4 regions of the Nocardiopsis sp. NPDC007018 genome follow, and region 1 is predicted to be linked to each of the others. Evidence: riboswitches for the same ligand, from Rfam matches in the RefSeq annotation. Region 1 holds a riboswitch; each other region holds the start of a gene.
The links. Region 1 has a riboswitch for thiamine pyrophosphate ahead of thiD (bifunctional hydroxymethylpyrimidine kinase/phosphomethylpyrimidine kinase). Riboswitches for the same ligand answer to the same signal wherever they lie in the genome.

Region 1 (5,219 bases):
CAACCGGGCCAGGTGGGCGAGCAGGTGGACCCGCTTGTCCCGGGACAGGCGGCCCACGTACCCCACGATCGCCTCGCCGTTCGGAGCCAGCCTCCGGCGCAGCTCCTCGGAGCGGTGGTCGGGCGAGAAGCGCTCGGCGTCCACACCCCGCCGCCACAGGCCGAGCCGGGGGAACGCCCGGTCGGAGAGCGTCTTCAGAGTGGCGGAGGAGGGGGCGAGTGTACGGTCCACCGCGGAGTGGAGGCGGTGCAGGTGCGCCCACAGCGCCTCGCCGCCGGGCAGACCGTAGCGGCCCGCGAATCCGGGCAGGTCGGTCTGGAACGCGGCCACGGTCGGCAGCGCCCACCGTCGGGCGACGTCCACCGCCGTCGCCCCGAAGAGCGCGGGGGAGGCCAGGTGGAGCACGTCGGGTGCGAACGCGCGGATCGCGGCGGTCATGGTCCGGTGGGCGGGCAGGCCCATGGAGAAGTCGCGGTACAGCGGCAGCGGCACGGCGGGCATCCGCACCACGGGGAAGCCCGCGTAGGAGGAGGGCCCCGGCCCGGGGGCCAGCACGAGCGCGCGGTGGCCCTCGGCGGCGAGGTGCTCGCTGACCCGGCACACGGAGTTGGTGACCCCGTTGACCTGGGGGAGGAAGGACTCGGTCACGATGGCCACGCGCAGGGGCGGCCGGTGGTCGGAGGGCGGGGGTGTGGGGGACATGCGGGGCTCCCAACGCCGAGGTGTCACGCCGAGTGGCGGCTGCCTCCGACGCTAGGGTCGGGGAGTGAACCCGGGTCGCCGGGCGGGAGAACCTCGCCCGAAGGCGCGCCCCGGGTTGGCCGATCAGGTGGTGACACCGTCCGGACGGTCGCCTGACCGCCGGATGACCCCGCCTCGGCCGTGATCGCCGAACGTGACCGACCGAACGCCCCAAGGAGCCGTGTGGTGACACTCGTGGAATGGTCCGAACTGGTCCGAGCGGAACTGGACCTGGACGAAACGGACCCTCTTCAGAAAGCCGACGTGGACCGCGTCCTGGATCTCGCGCGCGACGCCGCCCACTCGGTCGCCCGACCGGCGGCCCCGCTGACGACCTACCTGTTGGGAGTGGCCGTGGGCCGGGGGGCCGACCCGGAGGTCGCGGCGGCCGTGCTCAGCCGCCTCGCCCTGGCCCGGGCGGAGGAAGCGGGCGGGGCCGAGAGCGGAGAGGGGTAGCTCCCCCAGAGAGGACCGGGATCAGGACACGTGAAAAAGACGTGTTAGGTGGCCGTAATAAGCATTCTGACCTCGTGTGATGCGTTCGTTACGCGCCAGTGCCATTCTTTCCCGATACCGAACGGTACCCACCGTTTCCAACGTGTTTCCGTGGGTCCCGGTTCCCCTTCACACCACAGTCTTCCCCTACCCCACGTAATCACCGAAAGAGAGGTCCCCCCGTGGACCACCTCCTCGAAATGGCCGAAGTCCTGCGGGACGTCATCTGGGGCCCGTACGTCCTCATCCCGCTGCTGCTCCTGACCGGTGTCTTCCTGACGATCCGGTTGAACCTGCTCCAGTTCACGAAGCTCGGCCACGCGCTCTGGCTCGCCTTCGTCCGGCGCAAGGAGGACCACCACCAGGCCGAGGGCGACATCTCTCACTACCAGGCGCTCAGCACGGCCCTCGCCGCCACCGTCGGCGTCGGCAACATCGCCGGTGTCGGCCTGGCCATCGGGATCGGCGGGCCCGGCGCGCTGTTCTGGATGTGGCTCACCGGCCTCGCGGGCATGGCCACCAAGTACAGCGAAGCCCTTCTGGGCGTCAAGTACCGGGTCAAGGACGAGAAGGGCGAGCAGGCCGGCGGCCCGATGTACTACCTCCGCAACGGGCTGCCCGGCCGGTTCGGGTACTTCCTCGGCGGCGCCTTCGCGATCTTCGGCGCCATCGCCGCGTTCGGCATCGGCAACGGCACCCAGGCCGAGGCCGTGTCCAGCTCCCTCAACAACGTGACCGGCGTCGACCAGCGGATCATCGGCGTGGTCCTGATGGTGCTCGTCGCCATCGTCATCCTCGGCGGGATCAAGAGCATCGGCCGCTTCGCCTCCGCGATCGTGCCGTTCATGATCATCGGGTTCATCTTCATGAACCTGCTGGTGCTGATGATCAACTGGGAGCAGATCCTCCCCGCCTTCGTGCTCGTCTTCACCGACGCCTTCACCGGCACCTCGGCCGCCGGCGGATTCGCGGGCGCCGGCCTGATGCTGGTCATCCGCACGGGTGTGGCCCGAGGCATCTTCTCCAACGAGTCCGGTCTGGGCACGGGTGCCATCGCGGCGGCCTCCGCCAAGACCACGCAGCCGGTCCGCCAGGCCATGGTGTCGATGACGCAGACCTTCATCGACACCATCATCATGGTGACCCTGACCGCGCTGATGATCATCACCTCTGGCCTGTGGAACGCGAACGTGAGCGCCGGGTTCGACCCCGACGACAAGGGCGTGCTGCTCACCTCGGGTTCGATGGAGCAGGGCCTGTCCATGCTCAGCCCGGCCCTGGGCACCTTCGGGGTCGTCTTCATCGCCTGCGCCGTCGCGGTCTTCGCCTACACGACGATCCTCGGTTGGTCGTACTACGGTGAGCGCTGCATGGTCTACCTGGCCAAGGGCAGGCGCACCCTGGTCCTGCCGTACCGCCTGCTCTTCATCGCCGTCGTGTACGTCGGAGCGACGGCCAGCGTCGAGTCGGTCTGGCTCTTCAGCGACATCGCCAACGGGTTGATGGCGCTGCCCAACCTCGTGGGTCTGATCCTGTTGTCGCCGGTCGTGGTCGCGGAGACCCGCAAGTTCTTCGGCCACCCGCAGTGGCGCAACCCCGACGTGATCATGGACGACGTCAGCAAGTAGTCCGCGTGCGGCCCGGGACGGCGTCCCGGGGCCACGTCGAGGGGGACCGGCCGCGACTGCCGGTCCCCCCTTGCGTGGCGCCGGGCGGCTACCACCAGGCGTGGAAGTGGTGCACCGGCCCCTGGCCGCCGCCCGCGTCGATCTCGTCGGCGCGGCGCAGGGCCTCGGTGAGGTAGGCCTTGGCGTCGGCCACGGCCGTCACCGCGTCCGGCCGCTGCGGCAGCAGGGCCGCGATCGACGAGGACAGGGTGCAGCCGGTGCCGTGGGTGTTGCGGGTGTCCACCCGCGGCGCGCGCAACTCGACGGGCGCGCCGACCCCGTCGACCAGCAGGTCGACGCTCTCCGCGCCCGGCAGGTGCCCGCCCTTGAGCAGGACCCGGCGGGGGCCGAGCCCGAGCAGTCGCTCGGCCTGGTCGCGCATCTCCTCGAGGGTGGTGGCCTCGGCCTCGTCGAGCAGGTCGGCCGCCTCGGGGAGGTTGGGGGTGAGCAGGTCGGCACGGGGCAGCAGGACGTTCCGCAGTGCCTCGATGGCCGACCGTTCCAGGAGGCGGTCGCCGCTCTTGGCCACCATCACCGGGTCCACGACCACGTTCGGGAGCCGGTGGCGGTCCACGGCGGCCGCGACGGCCTCGGTGACTTCGGACGTGGACAGCATGCCCACCTTGACCGCGTGCACGGTCGCGTCGGTGAACAGGGTGTCCATCTGGTCGGTGACGAACGACGCGGGGACACCGTGCACTCCGGTGACCCCGCGTGTGGACTGGGCGGTCAACGCCGTCACCACGGTCATCCCGAAGACTCCGTGGGCGGAGAACGCCTTCAGGTCGGCCTGGACGCCCGCGCCCCCGCTGGGGTCGCTTCCGGCGATGGACACGACGTTGTACGCGCTCATTGGCGTTCCTTCGCTAGTACGAACTAGGGCAGGTTCGACGGGTGTGCTCTCAGCCGGAAGGACGCTTCCGGCACCCCGCGCCGCCGGGGCCTCACGGCCCCGGCATCGGTGTTGGTTTGTGGTGGTTCCGACTGTAGTGGACGGTTCGCCGGGGCGGACCGGGGGCTCTAGACGGAGACGTTCTGACGGGTCTCCACCCGCTGCTGGGCGAGCTTGCGCTGTTCCCAGACGATCATGCCGACGACCACCACGAAGCCGCCGACCGCGAAGGCGATCGTCACGGGGACGTCGGTCATCGGCAGCAGGTCGCGGTTCTCGTCCTGCCACGGCCACAGGGCGCGCAGCGAACCGGCCATGAGACCGGTGAGCACCACCAGGGTGATGTGGTGGTGGTTCTCCAGCAGGAACTGGAGCACCTTCACGAACAGCGCCAGACCGGTGATCATGCCCAGCACGAAGACGGTGATGTAGGGCAGGTCGGCGGCGCGCAGGGCGGCCATGGTGGGCTCGTACAGGCCCAGGGTCAGCAGGATGAACGACCCCGACAGACCGGGCAGGACCAGCGCGCAGATCGCGACGGCCGCCGCGAAGAAGACCACCACGGGGTGGGTGGGCAGGTTGGCTCCGGGCAGGCCGGTGAGCAGGAACGCGAGTACGGCGAACACCAGCGCGACCGCGTAGTGCCAGGCCTTCCACTTCTTGCCCGCGCCGGTGTAGGGAATCCACAGGCAGGCCAGGACCAGGCCGAAGAAGAGCGCGTAGGCGTACTGCTCGTACACCTCGACCAGCGGGGCGAGGAAGATCGCGGCCAGGATGAGCGCGACCGCCATGCCGATCAGGGCGGGGACGAGCACCGGCCAGTCGACCTGGCGGAACTGCTCCTGGGCCCGCTCCTTGCCCTTGCCCCGGGGGACGTCGGTGACGTAGCGCTTGATGCCGCTGACCACGTGGCCCGCGCCGCCGATCAGCTTGTCGTAGAGGCCGACCATCAGCGCGACGGTGCCGCCGCTGATGCCGGGAAGGGCCTCGGAGGTGCCGACGGCCCCGCCGCGCACCGCGTTGAAGATGTAGGAGCCTACTGACTTGGCCATGTTGTCGGGCGCGGGCCCGGGGGAGTCCCGGGACGCGGCGCCGTCCTCCGTCCTGATGGGGCCGCCGACACGGTGTCGATGCCGGTCGGCGGTGTCAAAGGGGTGCTGTGTCGCGCGGGTCGCGGGGGCGACCTCCACCGGTTCGACGCCCCGGCCCGCGCTGATGTGTGCCGCCCGGGCCGTGCGATGGGGGAGGAGAGCCGACAGGCCCCGGGCCGGGCAGTGCCGATTCTAGCGGCGCCGGGCGGGGCCGAGACGTCCGAGCGCCCTGATATTCGGGGTTTTGGTCAGGTATTCGCCCGTCAGGTCCGGAGTCCGAAAACAGAACGTGACAGGCGGCCCCGAACCCCGTCTCAGTTCCGGCGCGACGCC
Region 2 (5,219 bases), on a different contig from region 1:
GCTCCCCGCTGATGGCACCGTCCTCGCCGGTGAGTCCGGCCAGGGAGTGCAGCAGGGTGGACTTGCCCGCGCCGGAGGCGCCGAGCAGCAGGACCCGCTCCCCCGGTTCGATGATCAGGTCCACCCCGCGCAGGGCGTGGGTGCCGCGGCCGGAGTGCCTCCAGCCCCAGCCGGACAGTTCGACGCGGGCCCCGCGCGTGTCGGGTCGGGTCACGGGGTCAGCCCCGGGCCGAGGGGAAGGGGGCGAGCGCGCCCGCCCTGGCCAGCGCGGTGGTGAGCAGGCGCGCGCCCACCCCCGCGATGACGGCCGAACTCAGCACGACGATCACGCCGTAGGTGATCTGGTACTCGATCGGCCAGGTCACGTTGTAGGCGATGTTGTCGCGCACGGCCGGGGAGATCCCGGCGACCGCGGCGGCCAGCACGGCCACACCCGTGTTCCAGCGCCGGTAGGCGAAGGCGAGGAAGACCAGTTCGGGCAGCAGCCCCTGGAGGGTTCCGTCGAGGATCACCATGACCCCCCACTGGGTGCCCAGCACCGCCGAGACCGAGGCCGCGGCGATCGAGGTGAGCAGGGCCGCGCCGGGCTTCCTGATGATGAGGCCGCCGAGCACGCCGGAGATCATCCACATGCCGTAGACGACGGCCTGCCCGGGCGGGAAGGCGACGAACAGCGGCGTGGTGACCGACCAGACGATGTTCCACAGCCAGAAGACGACGCCGACCGCCACGCCGATGACGGAGGCCACGACGATGTCGACGGTGCGCCAGCTCCTGAGCCCGGCCAGGACCCCCTGGACGAAGCCGCCCGGCTCGTCGGCGGTTCCGGGCCCGGTCTCGCGGTCGCTTGCTGTACTCATAGGTGGTTGACGTCCCTTCGTCGGTGTGACGAGGGGCCGTGTGGCCAAGAGCGCCGACCGGGCGCGCGCGGAAGGCGCACACGCGGTGACGGTTTCCTACGACTTCCTTCGCTGGCATGACCCAGATCAGGTGTGTAAGGGTCTGCGGCCTGGTGCCGCACTCTCAGCGCTCACGCGCTCCCCTGTCGGATTGCCTCCATTATGGGGCAAACAGGACGAACAATGAAGTCCTTCCCGGCACACCAGCGGGGGCGCGTGCGACGGTGACCGCCGACCGCGCCCCCGACGAGGGCCTCCTCGGGCGCCGGGGGCGCCCCGAGGTCAGCAGCTCAGGTTCGACCCCGTGGTGGTCCCGAGGATCTGGGTGAAGTGCGTGAACGTGTTGATGCGGCTCTGGACCTGTTCGGGGTTGCCGCCGTTGCACTCGATGGAGCCGTTGATGGAGCGGATCGACTCACCGAAGCCGTGACCGTCGACGATGGCGGTGTGCCCCGACATCGTCCCGGCGCCGGACTGGGTGTTCCAGAACCAGAGGCCGGTCCGCCACGCGATGGCCGCGTCCTGCTCCACCAGGTACGGGTTGTTCAGCAGGTCGATGCCGAGGGCGTCACCGGCGGCCTTGTAGTTGTAGTTCCAACTCAGCTGGATCGGACCCTTGCCGTAGTAGGCGTCCTGTCCGGCCGGGCAGCCGAAGGGCTGGTTCCAGTCACAGTAGTGCGGGTAGTTGTCCTCGTTGATCTCCTTGATGTACACCAGCCCGCCGGTCTCGTGGCTGACGTTGGCCAGGAAGGCTGCGGCCTCGCGCCGCTGCACCTCGACGCTGCCGGTGTTGGTGAAGCCCGGGTAGGAGCTCAGGGCGTCGGTGAGCCCGGCGTAGGTGTAGAAGGGGTTCCGGTTCGGGAACATCTGGTTGAACTGGGCCTCGCTGACGACGAAGTCACTGGGGGCGGGCTGCTCGCCGCCCCCGCCGTCGCCGCAGGGCCCCTGGTCGGCCCAGACGTCCGACGTTCCGGGTCGCTCGTTCTGTGTCCACCACTTGGCGGTGTAGTTGCGGCCCTCGTAGGAGACCTGGCCGCCGCCGTTGTAGACGGCGGTCGGGCTCCAGCCGGTCGCGCAGACGGCCGCGGCCTGCGCGACGGTGGCGGGAAGGACGACGAGCACAGCCGCGAGCGCGCCGAGCGCGGCCAACTGGCTCAGGAGACGTCGGATCACGTGATCACACTCCTAGGGTGCGGCGCGGCGTCCGACCGCGCGCCGCGGGGGGTGACGTCACCTAAGCAAGAGTGGTCTAGACCTGTCAAGGCCTTCCGCCACGGAATGTGAGAACCGGGTGACGGTACGGACAGGGACGGCGGCCCGCCCGCGCTCTCCCGCGCGGACCCCGGCGGGGATGCCCGCCCCGGGACAGCCGTGCGGGACAGCCGTCCGGAGCCGCGGCGGCACGGGGGCACCTCCGCGAGCGGCCACCGGACGCCCTCTCGTCAGCGGGCCGCCCCACCGGCGCCCGTCAGGCGAACTCCGCGCAGTGACGCGGTGTCCGGGGGCTGGCGGCCCGAGTCAGGCGGCCAGGAGGGCTCAGGGGGGAGCGGCCCCGCGAAGGCCCCGGATGCCTCGGAGGACACTGGGCGACGGGCGGAGCGGAGCGCCTTCGTTTCAGGCCCTACGTACCGTCGTCACCTCCGGTACCGCTCATGTCCCCTTCGCCACCGGTACCGCTCGTGCCCCCGGTGCCGTCGGTACCGCCCGAGCCTTCCGTACCGCTCGTCGCGCCGGTGTCCCCCGTTCCACCCGTCTCGCCCGTACCACTTGTCTCTCCCGCCCCTTCAGTACCACTCGTCTCCCCGGTGCTACCCGTACCGCTGGTCCCACCCACACCGTCCGAACCGTCGGTCTCACCCGCGCCGTCGGTGCCCCCCATGTCACCCGTCGCGCCGGTTCCGTCCGTCTCACCGGCGCCGCCCTCGGTACCGCCCGTCCCTCCGGTGCCGCCACCGTCGTCGTCCTCGTCACCCCCGCCGCCCGGTCCGTCCCCGGCGTCGTCGCCGCCCCGCTGCTCCGGCGGCTCGGTCTTCGGGTCGCCAAAGGACTTCGGCGACCTCGCGAACGCGTCCTCGGGCAGGTGCGCGGTGGCGCCCCGCATACTCTCCTGCCAGATCGGCCCGGGCAGCGTGCCGCCGTAGACGATCCCGTAGTGGCGCCCGCCGATCGTCACGTTCTGGAGCGGGTTCTGCTCACCGCCCCGCACGTCGCCCACGACCACGGCGGAGGCGAGGTTCGGGGTGTACCCGGCGAACCAGGCGTAGGCGGCGCCGTCCGTCGTGCCGGTCTTGCCCGCCGCCGGCCGCCCCAGGTCCAGGCCGTTCGCGGTCCCCCCGTCGAAGGTTTGCTGGAGGAGGTGGTTGACCCCGTCGGCGGCGTCCCGCTCGACCCTGCGATCACACTCCGACGCGGTCTTGAGCTCCTCGTCGGTCCCGTCGACGGCCACCGAACGCACCGGCCGGGGCTCGCAGTACACACCCCGCGCGGCGAAGGTCGCGTAGGAGGCGGCCACGTTCAACGGCGACACCTCCTGGTCCCCGAGGGTGAAGGAGTTCCACACCCCGAGATCGCCGCCGTCCGCGCGGTGCACTCCGGCCCGCTCCGCCATCTCCGAGGTCTCACACAGCCCCACCCGCTTCTGGAGCTGGGCGAAGTAGGTGTTCACCGACCCCTTGGTCGCGCTGATCATGTTGTGGTCGCCGTCGTCGCTCTCCCCCGCGTTGCGCACGCTCCACGCGGCCTTGTCGTCCCCGTCGCAGTCGCTCATCCCGCTGACGGACATGTTCCTCGGCGAGGAGAAGCTGGTGCCGTACCCCATCCCCTTCTCCAGGGCCGCGGCCAGCGTGTACGTCTTGAAGGTGGACCCGGCCTGGTAGCCGGAGGTCCCGCCGTCCGCCTGGTCCACCGCGAGGTTGAGTGACGTGGTCCCGACCGCCTCGTCGTCGAGTCCGTACCGCAGGTTCTGCACGAGGCCGCGCACGCGCCCGGAACCCGGCTCGACCATGGCCTGGGCGGCGAACTTGGTGGAGTCCTCGCTCGGCACCCGCGCGTCGACGGCCTCCTGCGCGGCGTCCTGCGCGGCGGTGTCGAGCGTGGTCCGCACGGTCAGACCGCCCTGGACGATCCGCTGTTCGCGTTCCTCGGCGGTGTCCCCGATCAGTTCCGAACCGCGCAGCCAGCGCATCGTGTAGTCGCAGAAGAAGGGGTAGTCGCTCTCCGCGCAGCTGCCCCCGCGCGGGGTGGGGTCGATGCCCAGGTCCTTCGCCTTGTGGGCCTCGGCCTCCCGCGCGTCGAGCGCGTCGGTGTCGACCATGCGGTCGAGCACGAGGTCGCGGCGTTCCCGGGCGTCCTCGGGGTTGTTGAGCGGGTCGTAGAAGGAGGGGGCGCGCACCAGCCCGGCCAGCGTGGCCGACTGTCCGGGGTCGAGGTCGGCCGCGGGGACGCTGAAGTACCGCTGTGCGGCGACCTCGATGCCGTGCGCGCCCGCGCCGAAGTAGGACAGGTTGAGGTACCCCTCCAGGATCTCGTCCTTGGTGAGGCGGTCCTCGACGTCGATGGCGTAGCGCAGTTCCGAGAGTTTGCGGGTCAGGGTGCGCGCGCTGGCGCCGTCCACCTCGTCCTCGGTGTCCGCGGTCTCGATGAGGAGGTTCTTCACGTACTGCTGGGTGAGGGTCGATCCGCCCTGCATGTCGCCCTGGGCGGTGCGTGTGGCCGCGCGGAGGACACCGCGCAGGTCGAGGCCCTGGTGTTCGTAGAAACGGTCGTCCTCCACGGCGATGAGGGCCGCGCCGACCCACGGGCTGATCTGGTCGAGGCCGACCACCCGGCGTTCGCGTTCGGCGACCTCCGCGAAGGGGGTGCCGTCGTCGGCGGTGAGCAGTACCTGGGAGGACAGACTGGGGACCTCCAGGTCTCCGGGCAGGGACATGAAACCGGCCGCGGCGTCCCGGGCGACCAGCCCGACGCCGCCCACCCAGGGCATGACCAGGGCCGCGGACAGGACCCCCGCGATGATCCCGAGCCCGGACAGCCTGAGCAGCGCCTCCCGCCGGTCCCTCGGCTGGTCGTGCTTGAGGAACCCCCGGAACGCCTCCAGGAACGCGTCTCCCCGGTTCGACTCCGCCACGTCGCCCCCCTCCGGCCGTGTGCTGCCCGTGCGTCACACGGCACGAACTCTGCGTGGCCCAGACTCTCAGCCGTCGCGCAAAGGGAAGTCCGCCAAAGCAGGAGAGTTAGCGAAAAACTTCTCAAATGCATGGCAAAGCTGACAGATGCCTCATTGTTCACAAACCATGACAGGGGATCACGACACCCGGACGA
Region 3 (5,219 bases), on a different contig from region 1:
AGGCCTCGGCGCACGGAGCCGACTGGTCGGCCTGGGAGATGACCGTGGAGACCGCCTCCGCGGACCGGGTGCTCGACTACTGGAGCCGCCGGGTCATCGTGGACCGCGCGACCGGACGCGCGGTCAACTGCTGCGGCGAGCACGTCGGCGGCGACCGCGCGGTACGCCAGGCGGGGCTGGTCCTGTACTGGCCGCCCGGCGTCCCCGAGGGGGATCACTCCTTTTACGACGCCGAGGTGCGCGCGGCGCCCGCGGTCGTGTTCGAGGACGACGACGAGGTCGCCGGGCTGACGGTGCGCCGGTACGCGCAGAGCCTGGGGGCCACCCAGGTGCCCGACTCCGCACGGGACGTCCCGGCCGCCCTCTTCGACTCCGGCGCCGAGGGGACGGTCAGCGCGGCCCGGTGGATCGCCGTGGAGCGTACCTTCTGGGTCGAGCCGGTCACCGGCACCGTGGTGAACCTGGAGGAGCGCAGGACCGAGACCCTGCGCCCCACCAACGGTTCCGGCGAGGTGGAGCTGCTCGACGCCGACCTGGCCCTGGCCGAGGGACAGGTCTCCGGGTACGCGGAGCAGGCCCGCGTGCGGTCGCTGCTGTTGCGTGGCCTGGAACGCTGGGCGCCCATGGCGCTGGGTCCCATGGGGGCGCTCGCCGTCCTGGCGGGGCTGCTCGGGGCCTGGCGGTCCCGGTCCCCGGTCGCGAAGGAGGACGGCGGGCCGGTGCCGGAGGCGGGGGCCGACGCGCCACCGGTCGCGAAAACCGGGTGACGAACCGGCGGAGGGGCGGTCATGATCGCACCGAACCGTTCCTCCGCACCCCCCGGAGACACCGTGACCACGGACCCGGCCCCCGCCGCCCCGCGCCCTCCGGCGGTACGCCGCCTGAGGGCGGCCGTCCTGCTCGGCGCGATCCTGCTCTCGTCGATGGGGGACGAGGTGGTGTTGGTCGCGGCGATCCTCCGGTTGGCCGAGACGGGGAACTCCCTGTGGGTCACCGCGCTGCTCACCGCCCAGATCGGCCCGCTGATCCTGCTCGCGCCCCTGGCCGGGGTCGTGCTGGACCGCTTCGACACGGGTCGGGTACTGGTGCTGTCCTGCGCGGGGCAGGGTCTGGCCATCCTCCCGGCGCTGTGGTTCCCCCACCCGGGGGCCCTGGTCCTGTGCGTGCTGGCGGTCAGCTCCCTGGCGGCCTTCGCCAACCCGGCGATCCTCACCCTCCTGCCGAGCGCGGCCGGTGAGCTCGCCCCGGTGCGCGCCCACGCCCTGTTCGAGGGGGTACGGGCCTCGGCCACGGTGCTCGGGCCGCTCACCGGCGGAGTGCTGGTCGGCCTCTTCGGGGTCGCCCCGGCCCTGCTGTTGGACGCGGTGAGCTTCTTCGCGGCGGCCACCGCGTTCCTGCTCCTGGGCGTGCGGCGCCCGGTCGCCCGGGCTCCGGGGCCCCTGTGGGCGGGCGCCCTCGACGGAGCCCGCCACCTGGCGCGCGCCCGGTTGTTCCGGGTCCTGCTGCCGGTCCTCCTGGTGGCCGTGGCGGCCACCTCCACCACCAACGTGGCGATGGTGTTCGTGGTGCGGGAGGTCATGGGGCACGGGGCCGGGATCTTCGGTGCGCTCACGGCGGGCTGGGGGGCGGGACTCCTGGCCGGTGCGCTGGCCGTGTCGCTGCTGCGCCCGGCACCGACCGGGCGGGCCGTGGCCCTGGCCGCGGCCCTGGTGGGCGCGGCACTGGCACTGTGGGCGGCCCTCCCCGCCCTGGGAGTGGCCGCGCTGTGCGTGGTCGCGGCCGGGGCGGGCAACGCCGCCTTCAACGTCCTACTCAGGTCGGTGGTGCACCGGCACACGCCCGAACCCCTGCTCGGCCGGGCCCACGCGCTCATGGGATCGCTCGTCAACGGCGGGTTCGTCGCTGGTTTCCTCGTGGCCGGGTGGTTCGCCGCCGACCACCCCCGGGAGCTGCTGGCCGCCGCCGGGTCGGTCGCCCTGCTCACCGGGCTGCTCGGCGCGCTGGCCCTGCGCCTCACCGGTGCCGACGGTGGGTCGGACGGGTCGGACGGGCCGGACGGGGGCCGCGGGAACGACGGCGCGCACGGGGAGGACCGGGGGCGGATCACGTAGGATTCCCCCATGTGCGGTCGTTATGCCCAGTCCCGGAACGTGCACCAGCTCCAGTTGGCCTTCGCCCTTCCCGAGGAGGCCCGGGAACAGGAGGACGACCCGCGTTCCTGGCCCCCGCTGGAGGAACTCGACCCGGACTACAACATCTCGCCGGGCCGCCCCGTGTACGCCGTGCTCGGACCGCCGCCGCGCGGGGAGGGCACCGGTGCGCCGGGCCCGCGCACCCTGCACACGATGCGCTGGGGCCTGGTCCCCTCGTGGGCCAAGGACCGCAACGTCGGCTACCGGATGATCAACGCCCGCAGCGAGACCGTCGCGGACAAGCCCGCCTTCCGCACCGCCTACCGGCGCCGCCGCTGCCTCATCCCCGCCGACGCCTACTACGAGTGGCAGCTCCTCAACAAGGACGGCACCGCCGAGGCCAGCACCTCGCCCGCCACCGACCCGCAGCACCGCAGGCGCAAGGCCAAGGCGGCCAAGAAGCCGTTCTCCGTCCACTACACCGGGGACGAACCCCTCGCCATGGCCGGGATCTTCGAGCGCTGGCGCGACCCCGAGGTCGACGACGAGCGGGACCCCGCCGCCTGGGTCTGGAGCTGCGCGGTCATCACCACCGAGGCCGCGCCCGAGCTCGCGCACATCCACGAGCGCATGCCCGTCGTGGTGCCTCGCGAGGACTGGGCCGCCTGGCTCGACCCGTCCAGCGGCCCCGACCGACTGGAGCGGGTGCTGCACGAGACCCCGGTGGAACGGTTCGCCGTCGACGAGGTCTCCACCGAGGTCAACAGCATCAAGAACAACGGCCCCGACCTCCTGGAACCGACCGCGGGCGACGGAGCCGACCAGCTGGAGACACTCTTCTGACCCCCGGAGGCCTGGACAGGCCCGGGGACGTCCTGTGTATGGTGTGCGAGGCCACGGGGGAGTGCTTCCCCCCAGCCCGGGGCACCGTGATCGAGGTGTCCCGGCACGTTCGACGTGCGCACATGTGAATACGCAACGCGGGAGCTCGCGCCATGGCGGGCTGAGAGGGCGACTCGACGGTGTCGCCGACCGCAGAACCTGTTCGGGTAATTCCGACGTAGGGAGGCATGCCATGACGGCTATCGACGGTCGTGACGTTTCCACCACCGACGAGCACCGGGTGACCACAGGTCCCATCATGGGATCTCGCAAGGTCCACGAGGAGATCACCACCCCCGAGGGCACCACCCTCCGCGTCCCCCGCCGCCGGGTGGATCTCAGCAACGGCAGCCACTTCGATCTGTACGACACCTCCGGCCCCTACACCGACGACAACGCCGACATCGACGTCCACCGGGGGCTGCCGCGCACCCGCGAGAGCTGGGCGCTCGACCCCGTGAACGGCGCGGTCACCCAACTGGCCCACGCCAGGGCCGGAACCATCACCCCCGAGATGCGGTTCGTGGCCGCCCGAGAGGGCGCCGAACCCGAGTTCGTCCGCGACGAGGTGGCCATCGGCCGCGCCGTCATCCCGGTCAACCGCAACCACCCCGAGTCCGAACCGACCATCATCGGCAAGAACTTCCTCGTGAAGATCAACGCCAACATCGGCAACTCCGCGGTCACCTCGTCGGTATCCGAGGAGGTCGAGAAGATGGTGTGGGCCACCCGCTGGGGCGCCGACACCGTCATGGACCTGTCGACCGGCAAGCGCATCCACGAGACCCGGGAACGCATCGTCCGCAACTCCCCGGTACCCATCGGCACCGTGCCGATCTACCAGGCGCTGGAGAAGGTCGACGGCGACCCCACCCGGCTCACCTGGGAGATCTACCGGGAGACCATCATCGAGCAGGCCGAACAGGGGGTGGACTACATGACCGTCCACGCGGGCGTCCTGCTCAGGTACGTGCCGCTGGCCGCCCGCCGCGTCACCGGCATCGTCTCGCGCGGCGGCTCCATCATGGCCGCCTGGTGCCTGGCCCACCACCGGGAGAGCTTCCTCTACACCCACTTCGAGGAGCTGTGCGAGATCTTCCGCCGGTACGACGTCACGTTCTCGCTCGGTGACGGCCTGCGCCCCGGCTCCATCGCCGACGCCAACGACGAGGCGCAGTTCGCCGAGCTGCGCACCCTGGGCGAGCTGACCCACATCGCCCGCTCCCACGACGTCCAGGTGATGATCGAGGGCCCCGGCCACGTGCCGATGGACAAGATCCGGGAGAACGTGCGCCTGGAGGAGGAGCTGTGCGGTGAGGCGCCCTTCTACACGCTCGGCCCCCTGGCCACCGACGTCGCCCCCGGCTACGACCACATCACCTCGGCGATCGGGGCGGCCCAGATCGGTTGGCACGGGACCGCGATGCTGTGCTACGTCACCCCCAAGGAGCACCTGGGGCTGCCCAACCGCGACGACGTCAAGACCGGCGTGATCACCTACAAGCTCGCCGCGCACGCCGCCGACGTCGCCAAGGGCCACCCCCGGGCCCAGGAATGGGACGACGAGCTGTCCAAGGCGCGCTTCGAGTTCCGGTGGCAGGACCAGTTCCACCTGTCGCTCGACCCGGAGACCGCGCAGTCCTTCCACGACGAGACCCTGCCCGCCGCGCCGGCCAAGACCGCGCACTTCTGCTCCATGTGCGGACCGAAGTTCTGCTCGATGAAGATCTCCCAGGACGTGCGCAGGTACGCCGAGGAGAACGGTCTGGACACGGTCGAGGCGATCGAGAAGGGCATGGCGGACAAGTCCGCCGAGTTCGCGGAGGGCGGCAACCGCGTCTACCTGCCGCTCGCCGACTAGCGGGCGACGGCCCCGGGCCCGTCGCCCCGCACCGGGCGGCGGGCCCGCCGGAGCAGTGAGTGGTGCCGCCACAGCAGAAGCGGGGGCACCACCAGTTCCACCGCCATCAGCAGCAACAGCAGTGCGGCGGGAGGCCCGGCCACGGCCAACGACAGCACCCGCGCCAGACCGCCGAGCACCACCGCGCCGCACACCCAGCGCAGCGTCAGGCTCCGGTCCGCCGCGAGGGGGTCGCGCGCGATCCAGAGCAACAGCAGGCCCACGGCCAGGAACAGCGCGGAGAAGAAGCGGTAGTTGCTGTCCACCTCCGGGCTCACGGCGGTCTCCCCCGGCAGGGGAGCGGT
Region 4 (5,219 bases), on a different contig from region 1:
CGTCCGCACACCCGTCAGGCGGTGTCGCGCCGCGCGGTCAGGCGGGCCCGCAGCGCGCTCGCCGCGGCGCGGGGGTCCTCGGCCTCGGTGATGGCGCGGACCACGACCACCCGGGCGGCTCCGGCGTCGAGCACCCGGTCCACGTTGTCCAGGTCGATGCCGCCGATCGCGAACCAGGGACGGTCCGAACCCAGGGCCGCGGCGCGTTCGACCAGTTCCAGACCGGCCGCCGGACGCCCCGGCTTGGTCGGAGTCGCCCAGGTCGGGCCCACGCAGAAGTAGTCGCTCCCCGGCTCCCGCGCCGAGCGCGCGGCGGCCACGGGGTCGTTGTTGGAGCGCCCGATCACCGGGTCGGCGCCGATCACGTCGCGCGCCAGGGGCACCGGGAGGTCGCGCTGGCCCAGGTGCAGCACGTCGGCGCGCACCGCCCGGGCGATGTCGGCGCGGTCGTTGACGGCGAGCAGGGCGCCGTGGCGCTCGCACGCCTCCCGAAGGACCTCCAGTGCGGCCAGTTCGTCGCGGGCCTCCAGCCCCTTGTGCCGGAGCTGGATGATGTCCACGCCCCCGGCCAGGGCGGCGTCCGCGAACTCCGCGAGATCACCGCTCCCGGTCCGGGCGTCGGTGCACAGGTACAGAAGGGATGCGTCCAGGCGCTCGCGCAGGCTGGTTCCGTGGCTCGTCCTCACGGCCCCCACCCTAGCCAACGGCCCGGGGCCGCCACCGTGCGGTGCGTGCCTCCGGGCCGTGCGGGGTGTCAGAAGGCCAGGCCCTGGGCCCGGCGGCGGACCTCCGTGCCCCGGTTCTCGCGCATCGCCTGGATCGGCGTGCCCGGCAGGGTGTCGTCCGGGGTGAACAGCCAGCGCAGGGCCTCCTCGGTGGAGAAACCGGCGTCGGTGAGCAGCACGATGGTGCCCGGGAGGCCCTTGACCAGGTCCTCGCCGTCCAGGAAGGCGGCGGGGATGGAGAGCTCACCGCCGCGCACCACGCCCATCAGGCGGTTCTCGCGGATGAGGGTCTTGATGCGGTTGGGGCTCACGCCCAGCGGCGCGGCCGCCTCACGCAGGGTCAGCCATTCGCCGACGAGTTCGTCGAGTTCACGATCGCTTTGTGTCACCTCACCAATCTGCCACACCCGACCGGGCGCCGGTGACCGTCGCGCCCCGTGCGGGCTTCCTGCCTGGGAGATCCCCGCCACGGCGGGCCCGGACGGGCTGATCTAGGATGGGGCCGAACAGACACGTCCCGCGGGAGCCGGGTGGACCCGGCTGAGAGGGGGGCTCGCCGCCTCCGACCGCACGAACCTGATCCGGGTCATGCCGGCGAAGGGAGTGGAACACGGCGCCGTGCGCAACGACGAGGTTCCCCCACAGAAGACGATTCATCCCACCAGTGGCGTGGTCGTGGTCGGCGGCGGCGTCGTCGGCCGGGTCACCGCCTGGCGCGCGGCCCAGCGCGGCCTGACCGTCACCCTGGTCGAACCCGACCCCGTGACCGCGCCCTCCTCCGCCCGGGCCGCCTCCGCCGTCGCCGCGGGGATGCTCACCCCCGCCACCGAGGCGGTCTTCGGCGAGGAGGAGCTGATGGAGTTCGGGGTGCGCTCGGCGCGCCTGTACGACGACTTCGTCGCCGAACTCCAGGAGGCCAGCGGGGTGGACGTCGGCCACCGCCGCACCGGCACCCTGCTGGTCGCCTTCGACCGCGACGACCTGGCGGTCCTGACCGACCTGCACGCCCTCCAGCGACGCCTGGGCATCCCCACAGAGCGGTTGACCAGCCGCGAGTGCCGACGCCTCGAACCCACGCTCGCGCCCGGGGTGCGCGGCGGGGTACTGGCTCCCGAGGACCACTCGGTGAACCCGCGTTCCCTGCTGCTCGCCCTGGCCCGGGCCGGAGAGGGCGCGGGCGTGCGCGAGCTCCCCGGGCGTGTGGAGGAGGTCTCCTCCCCCGGCCCCGGTGGCGCCCGTCTGGGCGTGCGGCTGGCCGACGGCGCCGAACTCCCCGCCGACCAGGTGGTGCTCGCCGCCGGGTGCTGGGGCGACCGTGTGCGGGTGCCCGAACCGGTGGTGGTACCGCCGCTGCGCCCGGTCAAGGGGCAGCTGCTGCGCGCCCGGGTGCCCGCCGGGGAGCCCCCGCTGGTCACCCGCACCGTTCGCGGTCTGGTCCGCGGGTTCCCCGTCTACCTGGTGCCCCGTGCCGACGGCGAGGTCGTCGTGGGGGCCACCCAGGAGGAGCTGGGCCACGACACCTCGCTGACCGTGGGCGGGCTCTGGCAGGTCCTGCGGGACGCCCGCGAACTCGTCCCCGGGGTGAGCGAGCTGGAGGTCGTGGAGACCTGTGTGGGTCTGCGGCCCGGCTCCCCCGACAACGAACCCCTCCTGGGCCCCACCCGGGTCCCGGGACTCCACCTGGCCGCCGGACACTTCCGGCACGGGGTCCTGCTGGCCCCGGTGACCGGCGAGGTCATGGCCGAGGCCCTCACCACCGGCGCGCTCCCCTCGTACGCGCGCCGGTTCTCAGCCGCCAGAAGAACGTGGGAGTAGCAGTGGAACTGATCATCAACGGACAGGCGCAGGACAGCGCGGCGAGCACCGTGGACGGGGTCGTGCGCGCCCTCACCGGAGCCGGGGAGGGCGCCGTCCCCGGGGGGATCGCCGTCGCCGTCAACGACGAGGTGGTGCGCCGCACCGCCTGGACCGGCACCGCGCTGTCGCCCGGCGACCGCGTGGACGTGCTCACCGCGGTACAGGGAGGCTGAACCATGACGCAGACCACCGAGGCGCCGACAGCCGGGGACCACACGTCCGGGGACCCGCTGGTCATCGCGGGGGTCCCCTTCGGTTCCCGCCTCATCACCGGCACGGGGGGAGCGCCCTCACTGGAGGTCCTGGAAGAGGCGCTCCTGGCGTCGGGGACCGAGCTGACCACCGTGGCCATGCGCCGGATCACCCCGGGCACCCAGGGGTCGGTGTGGGACGTCCTGGACCGCAACGGCATCCGCCCGCTGCCCAACACCGCCGGATGCTTCACCGCCGTGGACGCCGTGCGCACCGCCAGGCTGGGCCGCGAGGCCCTGGGAACCGACTGGGTGAAGCTGGAGGTGGTCGCCGACGAGCACACCCTGCTGCCCGACCCGGTGGAGCTGCTCGACGCCGCCGAAGCGCTGGTCGACGACGGTTTCACGGTTCTGCCGTACACCAACGACGACCCCGTGCTGGCCCGCCGCCTGGAACAGCTGGGCTGCGCCGCCGTGATGCCGCTGGCCGCGCCGATCGGTTCGGGGCTGGGCATCCGCAACCCGCACAACCTGGAGCTGATCGTCGAGCGGTCGAGCGTCCCGGTGATCGTCGACGCGGGTATCGGCACCGCCAGCGACGCCGCCCTGGCCATGGAGCTGGGGTGCGACGCGGTGTTGTTGGCCACGGCCGTGACCCGCGCCCAGGACCCGGTGCGGATGGCGTCGGCGATGCGCGACGCCGTGCGCGCCGGGCGCGGCGCGCGGCTGGCCGGGCGCATCCCGGTCCGCCGCCACGCCAGGGCCTCCAGCCCCGACGTGGTCTGAGCCCAAACGGACCGGACCGCCGTCGCGGGCCGCGTCGGGGGGCGGGCCCGGCACCCGGCGCCTCCGCCTGCGGCGACGCGCCCGCGAGGCGCCCTCCGTCACGACACCGACACGCGGCGTGACCTTCGGGTTTGGTCCCGTCCCCTACCGTGGGAGGGGTGCGTGTGCCGTGAGCGGCACCGCACCTCCAGACCGCCCAGGCGCGGGACGCCCCGAACCGACCCTCCGGTCGGCCTCCACGACGGTGGACACGGGGGCCGCCGCGACCGTGAACCGCGGGGCGGAACCGACACCGGCTTCCGCTAGGGTGTCGGATCGACACCAGGTGTCGGGTACGCGCCACCGGCCGCGAACGCCCGCGCTCCCCGCAGCAAGGACACAACTCCGCCGTGGACATGACGACTTCCGACCCGCTAGTAGGCGCGACGCTGGACCGTCGCTACTTCGTCGAGTCAAGGATCGCCGGTGGCGGTATGGCGACCGTCTACGTCGCCCACGACCTCAGGCTGGACCGACGGCTGGCCCTCAAGGTCATGCACCCCTCCCTGGCGCAGGACCCGACCTTCGTCCAGCGCTTCATCAACGAGGCCCACTCGGTCGCCAAGCTCTCGCACCCCAACGTCGTCCAGGTCTTCGACCAGGGCGAGGACCAGGGGCACGTCTTCCTGGCCATGGAGTACGTGCCCGGGCAGACCCTGCGCGACCTCCTCAAGGCGCACGGGCGGCTGGCCCCGAAGCAGGCCCTGAACTTCATGGCCTCCGTGCTGGCCGCACTGGGCGCCGCCCACCAGGCGGGGATGGTGCACCGCGACGTCAAGCCCGAGAACGTGCTCATCAGCAAGGACGGTCGGGTCAAGGTCGCCGACTTCGGCCTGGCCCGGGCCGTGGAGCAGTCCAACCAGGGCCTGACCCGCACCGGGACGCTCATGGGCACCGCCGCCTACCTGGCGCCCGAGCAGATCGAGAAGGGCACCGCCGACGCGCGCAGTGACGTCTACGCGGCCGGGATCATGCTCTACGAGCTCCTCACCGGCGGGCAGCCGCACACCGGAGAGACACCGATCGCGATCGCCTACCAGCACGTGACCGAGGACGTCCCCCGCCCCTCCCACTTCCTGCCGAACCTGCCACCCGAGGTCGACGCCCTGGTCACCAAGGCCACCGAGCGCGACCCCCGGTACCGGCCCGGCAACGCGGGCCAGTACCTCGCGAAGGTCCTGGACGTCCTGCGGGCCCTGCCGGACACCGCCGCGGGCTCCGGCGCACCGCTGGCCCCCGTCGCCCCCCAGGCCAACTCCGCGGCCACCATGACCGCTCCCCAGCTCATCGCCGGGGGTGCCGGTCCCGGCACCGAGAACGCCACCATGGTCGTCGACATGAACGGCGCCGACCTGGGCCGGGACGACTACGACGACGACGGCTACGACGACTACCCGGACCGGGGCGGGTCGTGGTTCTCGCGCAACCGCCTCCTCGTGGTCGGCGCCGTGGTGACCGCCCTGGTCGTGGGTGTGGCGGGCTGGTGGTTCCTGCTCGGACGCTTCGAGTCGGTCCCCGACGTGGTCGGGCTGTCGCCCGAGGCCGCCAGCGAGCAGATCCGCGCCTCCGGGCTGGTCGTGGAGGTGTCGGACGACCGCGTGTACAGCGACGACGCCGCCGC

Region 2: linked by a shared signal. The riboswitch ahead of ABZ635_RS03085 (ECF transporter S component) and the one ahead of thiD (bifunctional hydroxymethylpyrimidine kinase/phosphomethylpyrimidine kinase) in region 1 are both predicted to bind thiamine pyrophosphate.
Region 3: linked by a shared signal. The riboswitch ahead of thiC (phosphomethylpyrimidine synthase ThiC) and the one ahead of thiD (bifunctional hydroxymethylpyrimidine kinase/phosphomethylpyrimidine kinase) in region 1 are both predicted to bind thiamine pyrophosphate.
Region 4: linked by a shared signal. The riboswitch ahead of thiO (glycine oxidase ThiO) and the one ahead of thiD (bifunctional hydroxymethylpyrimidine kinase/phosphomethylpyrimidine kinase) in region 1 are both predicted to bind thiamine pyrophosphate.

The regions. Positions count from the first base shown of each region.
Region 1 is NZ_JBEYHA010000006.1:28,942-34,160, forward strand. Features, by position in the region: gene ABZ635_RS04545 (glycosyltransferase family 1 protein) at 1-702, opposite strand, end outside; gene ABZ635_RS04550 (DUF6457 domain-containing protein) at 928-1,197, shown strand; gene ABZ635_RS04555 (sodium:alanine symporter family protein) at 1,419-2,864, shown strand; gene thiD (bifunctional hydroxymethylpyrimidine kinase/phosphomethylpyrimidine kinase) at 2,953-3,756, opposite strand; TPP riboswitch at 3,745-3,844, opposite strand; gene ABZ635_RS04565 (DUF368 domain-containing protein) at 3,924-4,847, opposite strand; gene ABZ635_RS04570 (acyl-CoA synthetase) at 5,201-5,219, opposite strand, start outside.
Region 2 is NZ_JBEYHA010000004.1:40,782-46,000, reverse strand. Features, by position in the region: gene ABZ635_RS03090 (ABC transporter ATP-binding protein) at 1-214, opposite strand, end outside; gene ABZ635_RS03085 (ECF transporter S component) at 219-860, opposite strand; TPP riboswitch at 947-1,054, opposite strand; gene ABZ635_RS03080 (glycoside hydrolase family 19 protein) at 1,182-2,072, opposite strand; gene ABZ635_RS03075 (transglycosylase domain-containing protein) at 2,521-4,995, opposite strand.
Region 3 is NZ_JBEYHA010000039.1:47,295-52,513, forward strand. Features, by position in the region: gene ABZ635_RS19775 (DUF3068 domain-containing protein) at 1-767, shown strand, start outside; gene ABZ635_RS19780 (MFS transporter) at 789-2,111, shown strand; gene ABZ635_RS19785 (SOS response-associated peptidase) at 2,121-2,975, shown strand; TPP riboswitch at 3,103-3,218, shown strand; gene thiC (phosphomethylpyrimidine synthase ThiC) at 3,208-4,875, shown strand; gene ABZ635_RS19795 (DUF4345 domain-containing protein) at 4,872-5,219, opposite strand, start outside.
Region 4 is NZ_JBEYHA010000082.1:6,290-11,508, forward strand. Features, by position in the region: gene thiE (thiamine phosphate synthase) at 15-686, opposite strand; gene ABZ635_RS25925 (Rv2175c family DNA-binding protein) at 755-1,114, opposite strand; TPP riboswitch at 1,236-1,345, shown strand; gene thiO (glycine oxidase ThiO) at 1,314-2,540, shown strand; gene thiS (sulfur carrier protein ThiS) at 2,543-2,755, shown strand; gene ABZ635_RS25940 (thiazole synthase) at 2,759-3,559, shown strand; gene pknB (Stk1 family PASTA domain-containing Ser/Thr kinase) at 3,949-5,219, shown strand, end outside.